4 regions of the Paenibacillus hubeiensis genome follow, and region 3 is predicted to be linked to each of the others. Evidence: riboswitches for the same ligand, from Rfam matches in the RefSeq annotation. Region 3 holds a riboswitch; each other region holds the start of a gene.
What was found. A riboswitch is a leader RNA that binds a small molecule or an ion and turns the genes downstream of it on or off. The one in region 3 is predicted to bind thiamine pyrophosphate.

Region 1 (3,095 bases), on a different contig from region 3:
TAAGAGTTTTCGCCGTTCGGCGTTTTGGGAATCACTTGTATGCTAAGCAGTGTGCTGGCCATGTCCATTCACGGCTCCTTCCGATTTCGTTATATAGTTCTCGTTATTGTGGTAAAAATTCGTTCGTATACGCTTTGGAAACGTCGACTTGCTGGTCGAGCAGTTTTTTGCTGAACATCCAGTCCGCGTAATTTTGCCAAACTTCCTGTTTCTGTTCGCCCCAACGTGCGGCATCGTCCTGATATTTCGGGCTGAGCCACTTCTGGCTGGCGAGTACTAAATCCTTGTCGAGGTCCGGAACGGCCTTCAGCAAAATGTTGGCAGCCTCCTCCGGGTGATCAATCGCATATTGATATCCTTCGGATGTCGCTTTCATGAACGCTTTAACCAGCTCCGGATCATTCTGAATCGTCGTTTCGTTGGTTACGAGCACAGGCGTGTAATAGTCGAGCGCTTCGGAGTAATCCTTGACGTACAGCATGTCGATCGGTTCATTCCGCAGCTGTGCTTCAATCCCGGTCCACGCATAGAAGATCCAGGCAAAGTCGATGTCGCGTTTCACGGCAGTGAAGAAATCGGCATCGCCCATATTGATGTTTTTCACCTTGGAGACGTCGGCGCCTTCGCCTTCCATAATCGATTGCATGACGGCTTCTTCTACCGGAGAGCCCCAGCCTCCATACGATTTGCCTTCAAAGTCTTTGGGCGATTTGATATTCCGGTCCACCGGAGCGGCAAAGCCGGACGTGTTGTGCTGAATGACCGCGGCGATGGATACGAGCGGTACGTTTTGCGTGCGTGCTTGGGTTACGCTCTCCTGGTAACTGACGCCAAAAGGGACCTCGTTCGAGGCTACCATCGTGTCCGCTCCGCCTGCGCCAGGCTGCACGATTTCGACGTTAAGTCCCTCGGCTTTGTAAAAGCCTTGATCCACCGCAGCGTACAGGCCGGTATGGTTCGTATTCGGCGTCCAATCGAGCACCACCTTAACGTCTTTCAGTGCGGCATTGCCGCCTTCGCTTGCCTTTTCCGTGCTGCTGCCGTTCTCGCCGGCAGGTGCCGCTTCCTTGCCGCCGCATGCGGCAACGGTTACGAGGGTGATGCACAAGAGCATCAGGCCCATCATTTTGCGCCATTTCATTTCTTTTTCTCTCCTTCATATTGTCCGGCCATCGGCACGGGTACTCCTTGGCTTCATGTCCACAACATCTGATTAAGAATGCCATATCAGGGGAATTGCATCGCGGTCCACACGTTCTGATATTAACAAAAAAGCGCCCCGTTATTCGGGACGCATGCAGGCGTTAGAGAATGGCCACCAGCCTTGGGGCTGTGCCTTGGTCAATATACTCCGATTCCTACGCTGGCATGATCCAGATCAGGTCTAAGGGTCAGTATCTTATGGGATACACTCTCAGCCGGCCAATTCCGACACCCCTGGGAAGCTATGAAGTTACGGGCGTTGCTATCACAGTAATTATAGGCAAGAGTCCGGATTGTGTCCAGTAAGGAATTGGAGGGACGACCGGGATTACCGTTGGAAAAATTCAATCCATTCTTTTTCAGGTCCATAGATGAAGAAGTAACGATATCCGTTCGGCAAGGTTACAATCTCCCCATCGATGAACTCTGCATCCGTTGCCTGAATGCGCCGGTATTCCGCTTCGATGTCCTCCACATGGATGGCAAAGTGGTGCACCGTTCCTTCGGATGGCAGCTTGTCGCTATACCCCTGAATCAGCTCGATCTCGGTCTCGTCGCTCCCGTTAAAACCGAGAAATGCCAGCTGAATGACACCGTTGGTGTGAGTCAACCGTCCCTTCAGTTCCAGACCGACAATCTCGGTATAGAAGCGGAGCGTTGTTTCCAGATCGCGAACGGAGATTCCGACGTGGTCGACGCGTTTTTGAAAAGCCATATGAACATACCTCCCGGGGCAGATAATTCGCCATTAGCATTTTAGAAATAGAATAGATGTGAAAATCCAAGCTGTCAAGTTGGAATTGGGGGCGGCGGTTGAACACGCTTACGCAAAAAATAAAGATTTAAATTTTAAAAGTTCACAATTTGTTCACTTATGAAGGGCATAACGTGATCTCTATAATGATCAAATGAACAGAAAGGATGAGTACATTGCCAACAACGAAAAGAGAACAAGTGGTGTTCGGATTAATGATGTGCTTCGGCATGGTCACGATCATGCTGTTGTTTAATCTGTATAACAGCGGAATGATCGGGAAATTGTCTTTGATGGAGATTCTGCTGCAGTTTGTGATCTGTTTTGTGGTCGCTTTTGCGGTTGAATCGATATTGGTAGGTCCTGTGGCGAAAAAAGTAGCGTTTTCCCTGCCGTTCGACAAGTCAAACAAATTGGTGGCCGTGTTGACGCTCTCGTTTTTTATGGTGGTCGGCATGGTGTTGGTCATGTCTTTCTATGGTGTAATGACATCCTACCTCACCAATGGACTTGGAGGTCGTTCCATCCTGCGAAGCTATGGTTCGGCGATCGGCCATAACTTCTTGCTGGCACTTCCGGCACAGCTTCTGGTGGTGGGGCCGATCGTTCGGGCTGTATTTGGCAATGTGGTGGCCAGAAGCAAAGTCAGCGCTTGACCGATCTGTCTTATTTCCTGGGCAATGGTCGTTTGAAAACATAATGAATGAAGCTCTTGCGAATGGGGGAGCATTTCATATATAATCATTGTCAACAATTGCAGATCGGAACTATGCCGTTGAAGAGCATCCAACTCGGAGGCGTTTTCGCCAGGGGAGCGAACCCATTCCCCAAGTTAACCGGAACCGCCCGTTATCGCGGACCAAGAGGCTGGACACAGGATTACCTGTCCCGGCAAGTTGGGTGGCACCGCGAGCAGAGCGCTCCTCGTCCCAAGGGATGAGGGCGCTCTTTGCATTTTTATAGCCCAAAGGAGACGGTGTACATGTTGGATATGAAATGGATTCGTGCGCATGCGGATGAGGTTCAGGCGGCCGCGGACGGCAAAAAAATCAAGGTTTCGGTTCGCGAGCTGCTCACGCTGGACGAGGAAAGAAGAAGGCTTTTGCAGGAAACGGAGGAAGGGCGCCGCTTGCGGAAC
Region 2 (3,095 bases), on a different contig from region 3:
CAGTTCCTGCCGATCCCAATACGTGCATGCATTCGAATCTGTTTCATATGCGGCTGCATATAGTCCTGCCTTTTGTCCGCTTCGAAAAGGCGTAATGAACCCGGCCTGCCGCAAACCAATGTCAATTCCGCTCATCGCTTGAATATGCTCCCTCTGCCGGTGAACCCGTTCACGGCTGCGCCGGGCAAGCTCCGCTATGGCCGCATGATGAAAGTGCTCACTGTCGGCAGCCAGCATGCCGGCCGCCGCCGATGACGTCCCTCCACCCATTCGGGCTCGTTCCAGGAGCATTACTTCCTGCCCGCGGGCTGCCAATTCATAAGCGATGGAACAACCGATGACACCCCCTCCGATCACGATCGTTTCGGCAGACATGTCCTTTCGCGAACGTGGATTCTCTTTTTTGTCGAGAATGTCGAACCCCGAACTACCGTCTAAGCTAATGCGATCATCAAACAACGATTGCCCCTCCTTCATCTTCGTTCAATGGCGTCATTCATGGGCCGTACACCGGACATGGCCTGTTTGAATGCAGCGGCTGCTTGCTCAGGTTTACTGTTCTCCCATATGGCGGACATGACCGCAATCCCGCTTGCCCCGGCTGCGTAAATCGCATCCACGGCATCAGGGCGAATTCCGCCGATCGCAATGACGGGAATGCAAAGGGAACTGCATATCGCTTTCAATGCAGGTATGCCTCTTGGCGCAGCGCCAATTTTGCTGTTGGTAGCAAAAACGTGCCCAAAAATAACATAATCTGCGCCTTGGCGCTCAGCGGATTTCGCCCCTTCCAAGGAATGCACGGAAACGCCCAGACGGATCGGTTCATGCTTGTTGTCCATCCGGATGGTTGTGCCATACTGTTTGAAATCCGATTCCCCCCTTTGCACGCCGCACAACTTAGGAACAGAAAAACCATCCATTCGATCAGGAATGCCATTAACGACAATTTGCGAAGCCGGGATACCCGCTTCTTGCATTCGTTCGGCCCAGTGCAATCTTTGGTTGATCGCAAGATGTTTTTCCCGAATATGAATGTAGTCCACCCAAGGGCTCACCCGGATCGCCTTTTCAAGAAAAACATCAAGGTCCCCCGTTCCGTTTGAAATGACATGGAGCTCCAATGATGAAGGTACTGATTGAGTTTGCGAAGCAACCATAACTCGGTTCACCTGCCTTTCTGAAAGAACACAAAAAACCACTCCCGCAGGGGAGTGGCGACTTATTCGTATCTTTCGTGCAATGCAAGGCAAATGCGAAACCAATGGGCATTATTCTCACGCGTTTATGCATGGAACGAGCATTGCCGATAATCGCATTGCAATCCAAGCGACGGCTGAAATACAGCCTTCCTTGTCATGACGAAAAACGTGCCACTTCCCTACGCTGGTATGATCCAGATCAGGTACAAAGGGTCCGGAATCGAATTATTCCATCTCAGCCGCATCGCGCGGCACCCCTAGTGCTCTTATGAAGTTGTAGCCTATATTACCATAGGCATCCTGTTTTGTCATCGATCATTTTTGCGTGCACTGCCAAAAATCAGGAAGATCAGCGCTTTTTTAGGTTAGACTACGCAGCTGAAAATATCGCACTATCCAGTGCCTTTTCGTCGGAGGATACTAGTGATTGATATAACAATTTTGCTCAAAATAGCCTCGAGCCGCTGCCTCCTGGGCATCCGTAAAAACTTCCTCCGGCCTGTATCCGTTCGAGCATGTGGCCGGATAATAATATTTGATGCCGCTGTCAGGATCCACGCCGCCGATCACGGCCGTCCTCTTAACAAGCCGGCCGCCTCCGATGGCAAAGTTGTTGATTTTTCGGCTCCCGCTCGGAATACCCTGAATGAAAGCAATGATCCCTGTGTCATTTATAGAGTTGTACCAGTCTTCCTGGGAGATGAGCGGCAGAGTAAACGTGTATGAGATGCCATTTCTTCTGGCAAATTCGTTGTGACGATTGATGACCTCGGCCAAATCCTCCTGAACGGCACTGACAATCCGGCTTCTGCGAACATGTTCAAAATGTTCATCATTTCTCAGCAACGGGATCCGTGTCGACGCGATGAGTTCGTTCCGAAAGCCTTCAAGCCACATTTGCTTTTCGGCATCATAGGCGTAGACATAACTATCCAACGTGAAATTGATGCTGTTTCCGTCTTCGTCTGCATAGGTATAGGGTTTCTTTGGGCTCCACACGTGACGAAAAGAGTTTTCGGGCTCCCCCATCATTTCCGTCTCTTTGGCATACATGTAGTAACCGTCGTAGTCCAGAACAACGATAGCCGGGATATAATCGAACAAGGAGCGAATCGCTGGCGGATCGTCCTGAATCCCCAAATTAAGAGCCATCGTTTGCGTAAACGTCTCCAGCGCCAAATCTTTATCAGCGTTCACAAACTTTGATGAACCGTAGCCCGCTTCTCCACTTTGCTTTTCGTTCTGGTGCATGACCATGCCAGCGTCCATGACGGCAGTCCTCAGCGCTGTCTCGTATCTATTGCTGAGGATCTGGGCCTCCTGGAGTTCCCGACTGCTCTGCGACACGATCCAAAAAAACGGAAAAAAGACAAGCACAAAAACGATGGACAGCTCAGTAATCTTCATTCAGCACCATCCCTCCATACGTGGTAAACACGGCGGGAGATTGGAGTGTCCCATTTAGCCATTCGCGGATAAGCATTGCGGGGGTTCGATTCGTATTTCTGACGGACACGGTAAAAAAATCCCCTACTGTAAACGTGTATCTTCGAGCAGGATCCTCCGCGGTTTCTAAACCGTCGGTCGGAAAAAGCCTCTCTTTGATTTGGCTTGAATAATATCCATCCAAAACCGTCTCGTACGTCCCCGTAAAAGTCGCAGGATTTTGGGGATCGATGTAATTCGGCACATATTTTTTGTGCAGATGCTCCATTGAAATGTCGTAGACATTGCCCGTGCGCGCCAATTGTTCTTCGAACTCGGCAAACATGGCTGGAGAAATGTAACCTTTGGTGCGAGCGGAATCAACAAAACGTGTGACGGTCTGGTAAACGGTCATCCGGGAAATCTCATCCTGCCGATCCGCCGTTTCGGCAGCCGGATATACATATA
Region 3 (3,095 bases):
GAATTCTCACTGACGATCATTTTCTCCAAAACTGCCCGCCGCCGGATTACTGGGGCGCAGAGGAGGAAAGAGTCAGATTATGTCGACATGACAAGTTCGGTTCCGTGAAAAAAACAGAGTTGGACGGTTATACTTATACCATTCAGGCATAAGCGAAAATATGAATTCGCTTTCGGAAAGTTATTCCAATAGGAACGAGAAAATGTGGAAACGCTCGTTCTTTTCCTCTTTGTGATGGCGAATAGACTTTTTTATTATCGTATGTTCCACCATAGCCAATGTCAATTCTTCAGGCGTATTTGTTACCTAATTGTTATATAGTTCTTTAGATGCATGGTTATTATTTCCTTTGAGTGCAAAATACAGGGGATGAAGTCTGATAACCTAGACCCCACGATACTTCTTACGGTTCGAATTTAACGGGCATCGGTTTACAGATGGAATCGTTTCTCATATAATTTATGTAACCGAGTTTCATGTGATGAAACATGAGGAGGGCATTCTGCCATGGAGGACCGAAAGTTAACCGTCCGGGCTGTAGAACGGGCGCTGGATATATTATTGTGTTTTACGACCCGCAGCGATCTGGGATTGACCGAAATCGCCAGCCAGATCGGATTGCATAAGAGCACCGTGCATCGCCTCATGGCTACCCTGGAAGACCGGGGATTTGTGATCCGCGATGCGGCGACCGAGAAATACAGACTCGGCATTCGCATTTGGGAACTATCGGCGCATATGTCCCGGAGCGACGATCCCGCCATTTTGCTGCTGCCGGCGATGGAACGGCTGAGAGACCGGCTCGGGGAGACGGTAAGCTTGTATCTGCGCGACGGTGCCGAACGGATTCGGATACAGGCCGTACAGAGCGATCAGGCGATCCGCCGGGTGGCTCCCGTTGGCGCAAGGCTGCCGTTGTCCGTAGGGGCTTCCAGCAAGGTGCTGATGGCTTTTGCAAGCGAGGAAGACCGGGAAGAACTGATGAACGGCCCGGAATGGCCCGTATTCATCGATCCGCAGGCGTATTTGGCGCAGATGGCGGATATTCGGGACGCCGGCTACGCCACAAGTTACGAAGAGCGCGAACCGGGGGCCGCGGCGGTGTCCGTGCCCATTATGGGCCGGGATGGCCGGATCGCCGCCGCGTTGTCCGTATCGGGGCCTGTCAGCCGCCTTTCCCAGGAGACGCTCCATGAGTATGCTCCGGTCCTGAAAGAAGCCGCCGCGCAGATGGGACTTATGCTGGCCTGATCCGAAACGGCATTTTGGAAAATAAGGTTGTTTTTCCGCCATGTTTAGGCTAATCTGTAATGGACAGCCCAAGACATGGGCTGACTGAACTGAATAGGACGCAGCGGCAAAGTTGCCGCTAGCCGTCAAACGTTACTGGGGGAGTCCGAATTGTCCGGACTGAGACGGAATCGCATGAGATTCCGGACCCTTAGCACCTGATCTGGATCATGCCAGCGTAGGGAAGTAATCGGCGAAACAACGACGAGCATCGTCAATATGCCTTGAGTGAAGCTCCCCTGTGGGTAGACTTGCCGTGGCACGTTTGGCGATGAAGGATAAAGCCGGTTCCCTTGGGGAACCGGCTTTTTAATGCAGTATCCGACAAATCATCGCATCTCCGTGGCGTTCCGACAAGGTGGAGATGTGTGATGCGGGGGCCATGGTTGCCATGTTCCCGCCCGCCCTGGAGCTGTATCCGTGTTTTTGAATTCGCCCGTGCTGTACTTCCTTCATGCTTGGCCTGATGAACAGGTGCGCAGAATGAGCAATGCCGGACCATACCATGAGGAGGAGAACGAGCGATGAGTACAGGACACGAAACAGCGGGACAGGAAAACCATCGGGATACGGAAAAAGAAAGCATGGGGCGGCTGCGGCCTTTTCCGGGCAGCCGCAAGGTATACATTCAGGGCTCGCGACCGGACCTGTTGGTCCCCGAACGCGAAATTGCCCTTCATGACACAAGCACTCCCCAAGGGGTGGAGCATAACGAACCGCTCCGCGTGTACGATACGAGCGGTCCGATGACCGATCCGGATTATGAGGTGGACATCCGGACGGGCCTGCCCGCGCTGCGCAGACAGTGGATTACGGAGCGCGAGGACGTAGAAACGTACGAAGGCCGGACGATTAAGCCGGAGGACAACGGCTTGAAGCCGGGCAGCACAAGAGCTGGAGCCGAGACGTATCCCGGCGTCACCGGGAAACCGCTGCGGGCACGGGAAGGGCGATGCGTGACGCAGATGCACTATGCACGGAGAGGCATCATTACGCCCGAGATGGAATTCGCGGCCATCCGCGAAGGCGTGGAGCCTGAATTCGTACGGCAGGAGCTGGCCAGCGGCCGAGCCATTTTGCCTTCCAATATCAATCATCCGGAGAGCGAACCGATGATGATCGGACGCCATTTCCACGTCAAAATCAATGCCAATATCGGCAATTCGGCCGTATCGTCTTCCATTGAGGAAGAGGTCGAGAAGATGACCTGGGCCGTCCGTTGGGGAGCGGATACGGTGATGGATCTGTCCACGGGCAAAGACATTCACACCACCCGCGAATGGATCATTCGCAATTCGCCGGTACCGATCGGCACGGTGCCGCTCTATCAGGCATTGGAAAAGGTCGGAGGGGAGGCGGAGGCGCTGACGTGGGAGCTGTACCGCGACACGCTGATCGAGCAGGCCGAGCAGGGCGTGGACTACTTTACGATTCATGCGGGCGTGCTGCTCCGCTATATTCCGATGACTGCCAAACGGATGACGGGCATCGTGTCACGGGGCGGATCGATCATGGCGGCCTGGTGTCTGGCGCATCATCAGGAAAATTTCCTGTACACCCATTTCGAAGAAATCTGCGAGATCATGAAGCGGTATGACGTCGCCTTTTCGCTGGGAGACGGCCTTCGTCCGGGCAGCATTTATGATGCCAATGACGAAGCGCAGATGGCGGAACTCGCGACGCTGGGGGAATTGACCCAGATCGCCTGGAAGCATGACGTGCAGGTGATGATCGAGGGTCCTGGACACGTGCCGATGCACAAAATCAAGGAAAACGTGGACTTGCAAATGGAGATTTGCCAGGAA
Region 4 (3,095 bases), on a different contig from region 3:
TGCGAGCAGCTCGGCTTCCGGAATGTTGGGCGTGGTTACCAACGCAAGCGGCAACAAATCCGAAATGAGCGTCTGCACCGCTTGCTGCTGGAGCAGGGGGGCACCGCCCTTGGCGACCATGACCGGATCGATGACCAGTTTGGGCCAGCGATACGTCCGGCATTTTTCCGCGACAATCCGGATCAGGTCCGCGCTGAACAACATGCCGGTCTTGACGGCGCCTGGATAGAGGTCGGTTCCGATCGAGTCGAGCTGCGCGGCCACGCCTTCGTTCGGAACAGCGAAAACACTTTGTACACCGAGGGTGTTCTGCGCAGTGATGGCGGTGATTGCACTCATGCCGTACACGCCGAGCTCCTGAAAAGTTTTCAGGTCGGCTTGAATGCCCGCGCCGCCGCCGCTGTCCGAACCGGCAATCGTGAGAGCTTGCGGGATCGTCATCGTGCACCTCCGGCAGCTTGCCGAATTTGCGACCGTTCTGTCACCAGTGCCGGCGTGACTTGTGCCAGTTGGTTCAGCAGCTCGATTTGGAAGCTGCCGGGACCTTGTTGTGCCGTTCGTTCTGCCGCTTGTTCGGCGGCTATGCCGTAGAAGGCCAGCGCTTCGGCAATGCTGTCTAATCGTTCGCGCCCAGGCTCCGCAATCGCGGCAAACGCCCCGATGACTGAACTCAGCAGGCACCCGGCTCCGGTGACACGGGTGAGCAGGGCATGGCCATTGCCGATCACGTAAGTGGTTTCGCCGTCGGACACCACGTCTTCCTGACCGGTTACGGCTGCGATGCAGCCGAGCTGCTTAGCGGCACGCTCCGCAATGTGGATGCGGTCGCCTTTACCGTGTCCTGCATCCACGCCTTTAATCTCCCAGTTCTCCCCGATGACGTTGGCCACCTCGGCGACATTGCCGCGCAGCACGGTTAGCTGCAGTTCATGAACAAGCTTGCGTGCCGTTTCGGTGCGATAGGCCGTGGCTCCTGCGCCAACCGGGTCGAACACGACGGGCACGCTGTGGGTATTGGCTGCGCGTCCGGCAAGACGAATCGACGTCACGACGTCCTCATTCAACGTACCGATGTTAAGCACAACGGCTCCGGCCATTTTGGCAACGTCGGCGACCTCTTCATGAGCGTACGCCATGAAAGGAGAGGCGCCCAATGCAAGCAGACCGTTGGCGGTAAAAGGGGCTACGACAATGTTGGTAATGTTGTGGACCAACGGATTTTGGGTACGAACGCGTTCCAAATAGGACATATGTGAATGCCTCCTCATCAAGAATAGGTATTTCTGCGCGCTGGTTTCCGGATCGCAGGAAGATCAGTGAAGGGATGACTGGAAATAAATTCTGTCGCGGTGTGTTCGGCAACAACGATCGCATTGCGCGTTCTGGCATCTGCCCAATCGCCCGATGCGCCCCGTGACAAACAAAGCCCCTCCCATTTCCAAGGAAACGGGAGGGGCTTTTCAACGCAAATAGGGATACATGTCTTACGCAAGCCATACCCCTTGCATAATGTATTAATTGGTAAAGTCCGCTCCACTTCCCTACGCTGGTATGATCCAGATCAGGTTCAAAGGGTCCGAAAATCATTCGTCTCAGCCGTGAGGCTCCCCTAGTGACTGTTTGCAGCTTATGCAGTTGTGCATTCAGCATACCTCACAAGTGAGGATGGTGTAAATAGGACCCGGAGGGGCGAGCATCCTTTCCAGATGGAGAATTCCGTCAGTCGATTTACCTTGCTTGCGGAACCCGATATAATAATAAAGGCGCATTTTGGCCGCATCACGAATGAAGTCGGGAAGGGACTCATCCCCCTGACTGGAATGGGGACCACGCATTGAAAACGTTCAAAAAGGTTTATATAGAGATCACGAGCATTTGCAACCTGGCCTGCAGCTTCTGTCCGCAGACGAAGCGAGCCAAAGGATTTATTGATCCGGAAACGTTCAGCATGGTGCTGGATCAGATCAAGCCGCATTCAAGTTACATTTATCTGCATGTCAAAGGCGAGCCGCTGCTTCATCCCAAAATCGATTTGCTGCTGGACATCGCCCATGAGAAGGGTTTCAAAGTGAATATTACGACGAACGGAACGTTGCTGCCGAAAACGAGACACAAGCTGCTCGGCAAGCCGGCGCTGCGCCAGATGAACTTTTCCCTGCACAGCTTCGACGGGCATGAGGGCTCCAAAGATCGCGAAGGGTACCTGAGCAACATCTTTTCGTTTGTGCATGAAGCGACGAAGCATAACGTCATCGTGTCGTTCAGATTGTGGAATTTGACGCAGGACAATTTCACGAATGCCCAGAAGCAGCGCAACCGCGAAACGCTCGATCATTTGGAGCGCGAATTCAATCTGGATTATAAAATCGAGGAAAAAGTCGTACCGGGCAGCGGCGTCAAAATCGCGCCGAACGTGTACCTGAACCAGGACCATGAATTCCAGTGGCCAAGCCTGGATACGCCGGAGGATGACGGTAAAGGATTTTGCCATGCGTTGCGCACGCAAGCCGCGGTGCTTGTGGATGGAACGGTGGTTCCGTGCTGCCTGGACGGCGAAGGCGTCATTAATTTGGGGAACGTGCATGAACGTTCCTTCTCGGAGATTGTGGAAGGCGAGCGCGCCAACAATCTGTTCTATGGTTTTTCGAGACGCGAAGCGGTGGAGGAGCTTTGCCGCAAATGCGGATACCGTCAGCGGTTCGGTGCGTAGGATTGGATTTTGAATAAAAAGACGGGGACGGCTTGATTTCAAGTCTGCCCTTGTTGTCTTTCATCTGAAGGAAAATAAGGTAATTCCAGCACACCGAGAGTTAACACCGGCAGATGCGATGTTCGGAACGGGTACGGATAGGTCTCATTTTCTCAGAGCTGGCGTGAATGTCGGAGAGATGTGAACTACGGATTATTCTTGGAACGTTCCTTTCCTGATAGGATGAGGTTGCGGCCAGGACAAGCGGAGCTGTGCATCTGCGAGGCTTGCCGACAAACCGCCCGTAATGGCGGAAAATCCGATCGCCAAGGAGGAATTCATGATGAAAAAAATGTTGACCGTACTTTTGTCCGCCGGTTTGGTTGCCTCATTGTTTGCTGTGATT

Region 1: another riboswitch for thiamine pyrophosphate. It lies ahead of RSX24_RS26530 (ABC transporter substrate-binding protein); the one in region 3 lies ahead of thiC (phosphomethylpyrimidine synthase ThiC).
Region 2: another riboswitch for thiamine pyrophosphate. It lies ahead of RSX24_RS07370 (thiamine phosphate synthase); the one in region 3 lies ahead of thiC (phosphomethylpyrimidine synthase ThiC).
Region 4: another riboswitch for thiamine pyrophosphate. It lies ahead of thiM (hydroxyethylthiazole kinase); the one in region 3 lies ahead of thiC (phosphomethylpyrimidine synthase ThiC).

What each region holds. Positions count from the first base shown of each region.
Region 1 is NZ_JAVYAE020000015.1:64,817-67,911, forward strand. Features, by position in the region: gene RSX24_RS26525 (MTH1187 family thiamine-binding protein) at 1-62, opposite strand, end outside; gene RSX24_RS26530 (ABC transporter substrate-binding protein) at 104-1,141, opposite strand; TPP riboswitch at 1,338-1,449, opposite strand; gene RSX24_RS26535 (VOC family protein) at 1,532-1,918, opposite strand; gene RSX24_RS26540 (DUF2798 domain-containing protein) at 2,125-2,613, shown strand; gene serS (serine--tRNA ligase) at 2,940-3,095, shown strand, end outside.
Region 2 is NZ_JAVYAE020000002.1:143,345-146,439, reverse strand. Features, by position in the region: gene thiO (glycine oxidase ThiO) at 1-459, opposite strand, end outside; gene RSX24_RS07370 (thiamine phosphate synthase) at 474-1,160, opposite strand; TPP riboswitch at 1,362-1,471, opposite strand; gene RSX24_RS07365 (hypothetical protein) at 1,623-2,609, opposite strand; gene RSX24_RS07360 (hypothetical protein) at 2,596-3,095, opposite strand, start outside.
Region 3 is NZ_JAVYAE020000017.1:65,657-68,751, reverse strand. Features, by position in the region: gene RSX24_RS27965 (IclR family transcriptional regulator) at 508-1,251, shown strand; TPP riboswitch at 1,379-1,492, shown strand; gene thiC (phosphomethylpyrimidine synthase ThiC) at 1,875-3,095, shown strand, end outside.
Region 4 is NZ_JAVYAE020000014.1:34,990-38,084, reverse strand. Features, by position in the region: gene thiD (bifunctional hydroxymethylpyrimidine kinase/phosphomethylpyrimidine kinase) at 1-441, opposite strand, end outside; gene thiM (hydroxyethylthiazole kinase) at 438-1,268, opposite strand; TPP riboswitch at 1,522-1,621, opposite strand; gene RSX24_RS25680 (radical SAM/SPASM domain-containing protein) at 1,835-2,710, shown strand; gene RSX24_RS25675 (pectate lyase) at 3,033-3,095, shown strand, end outside.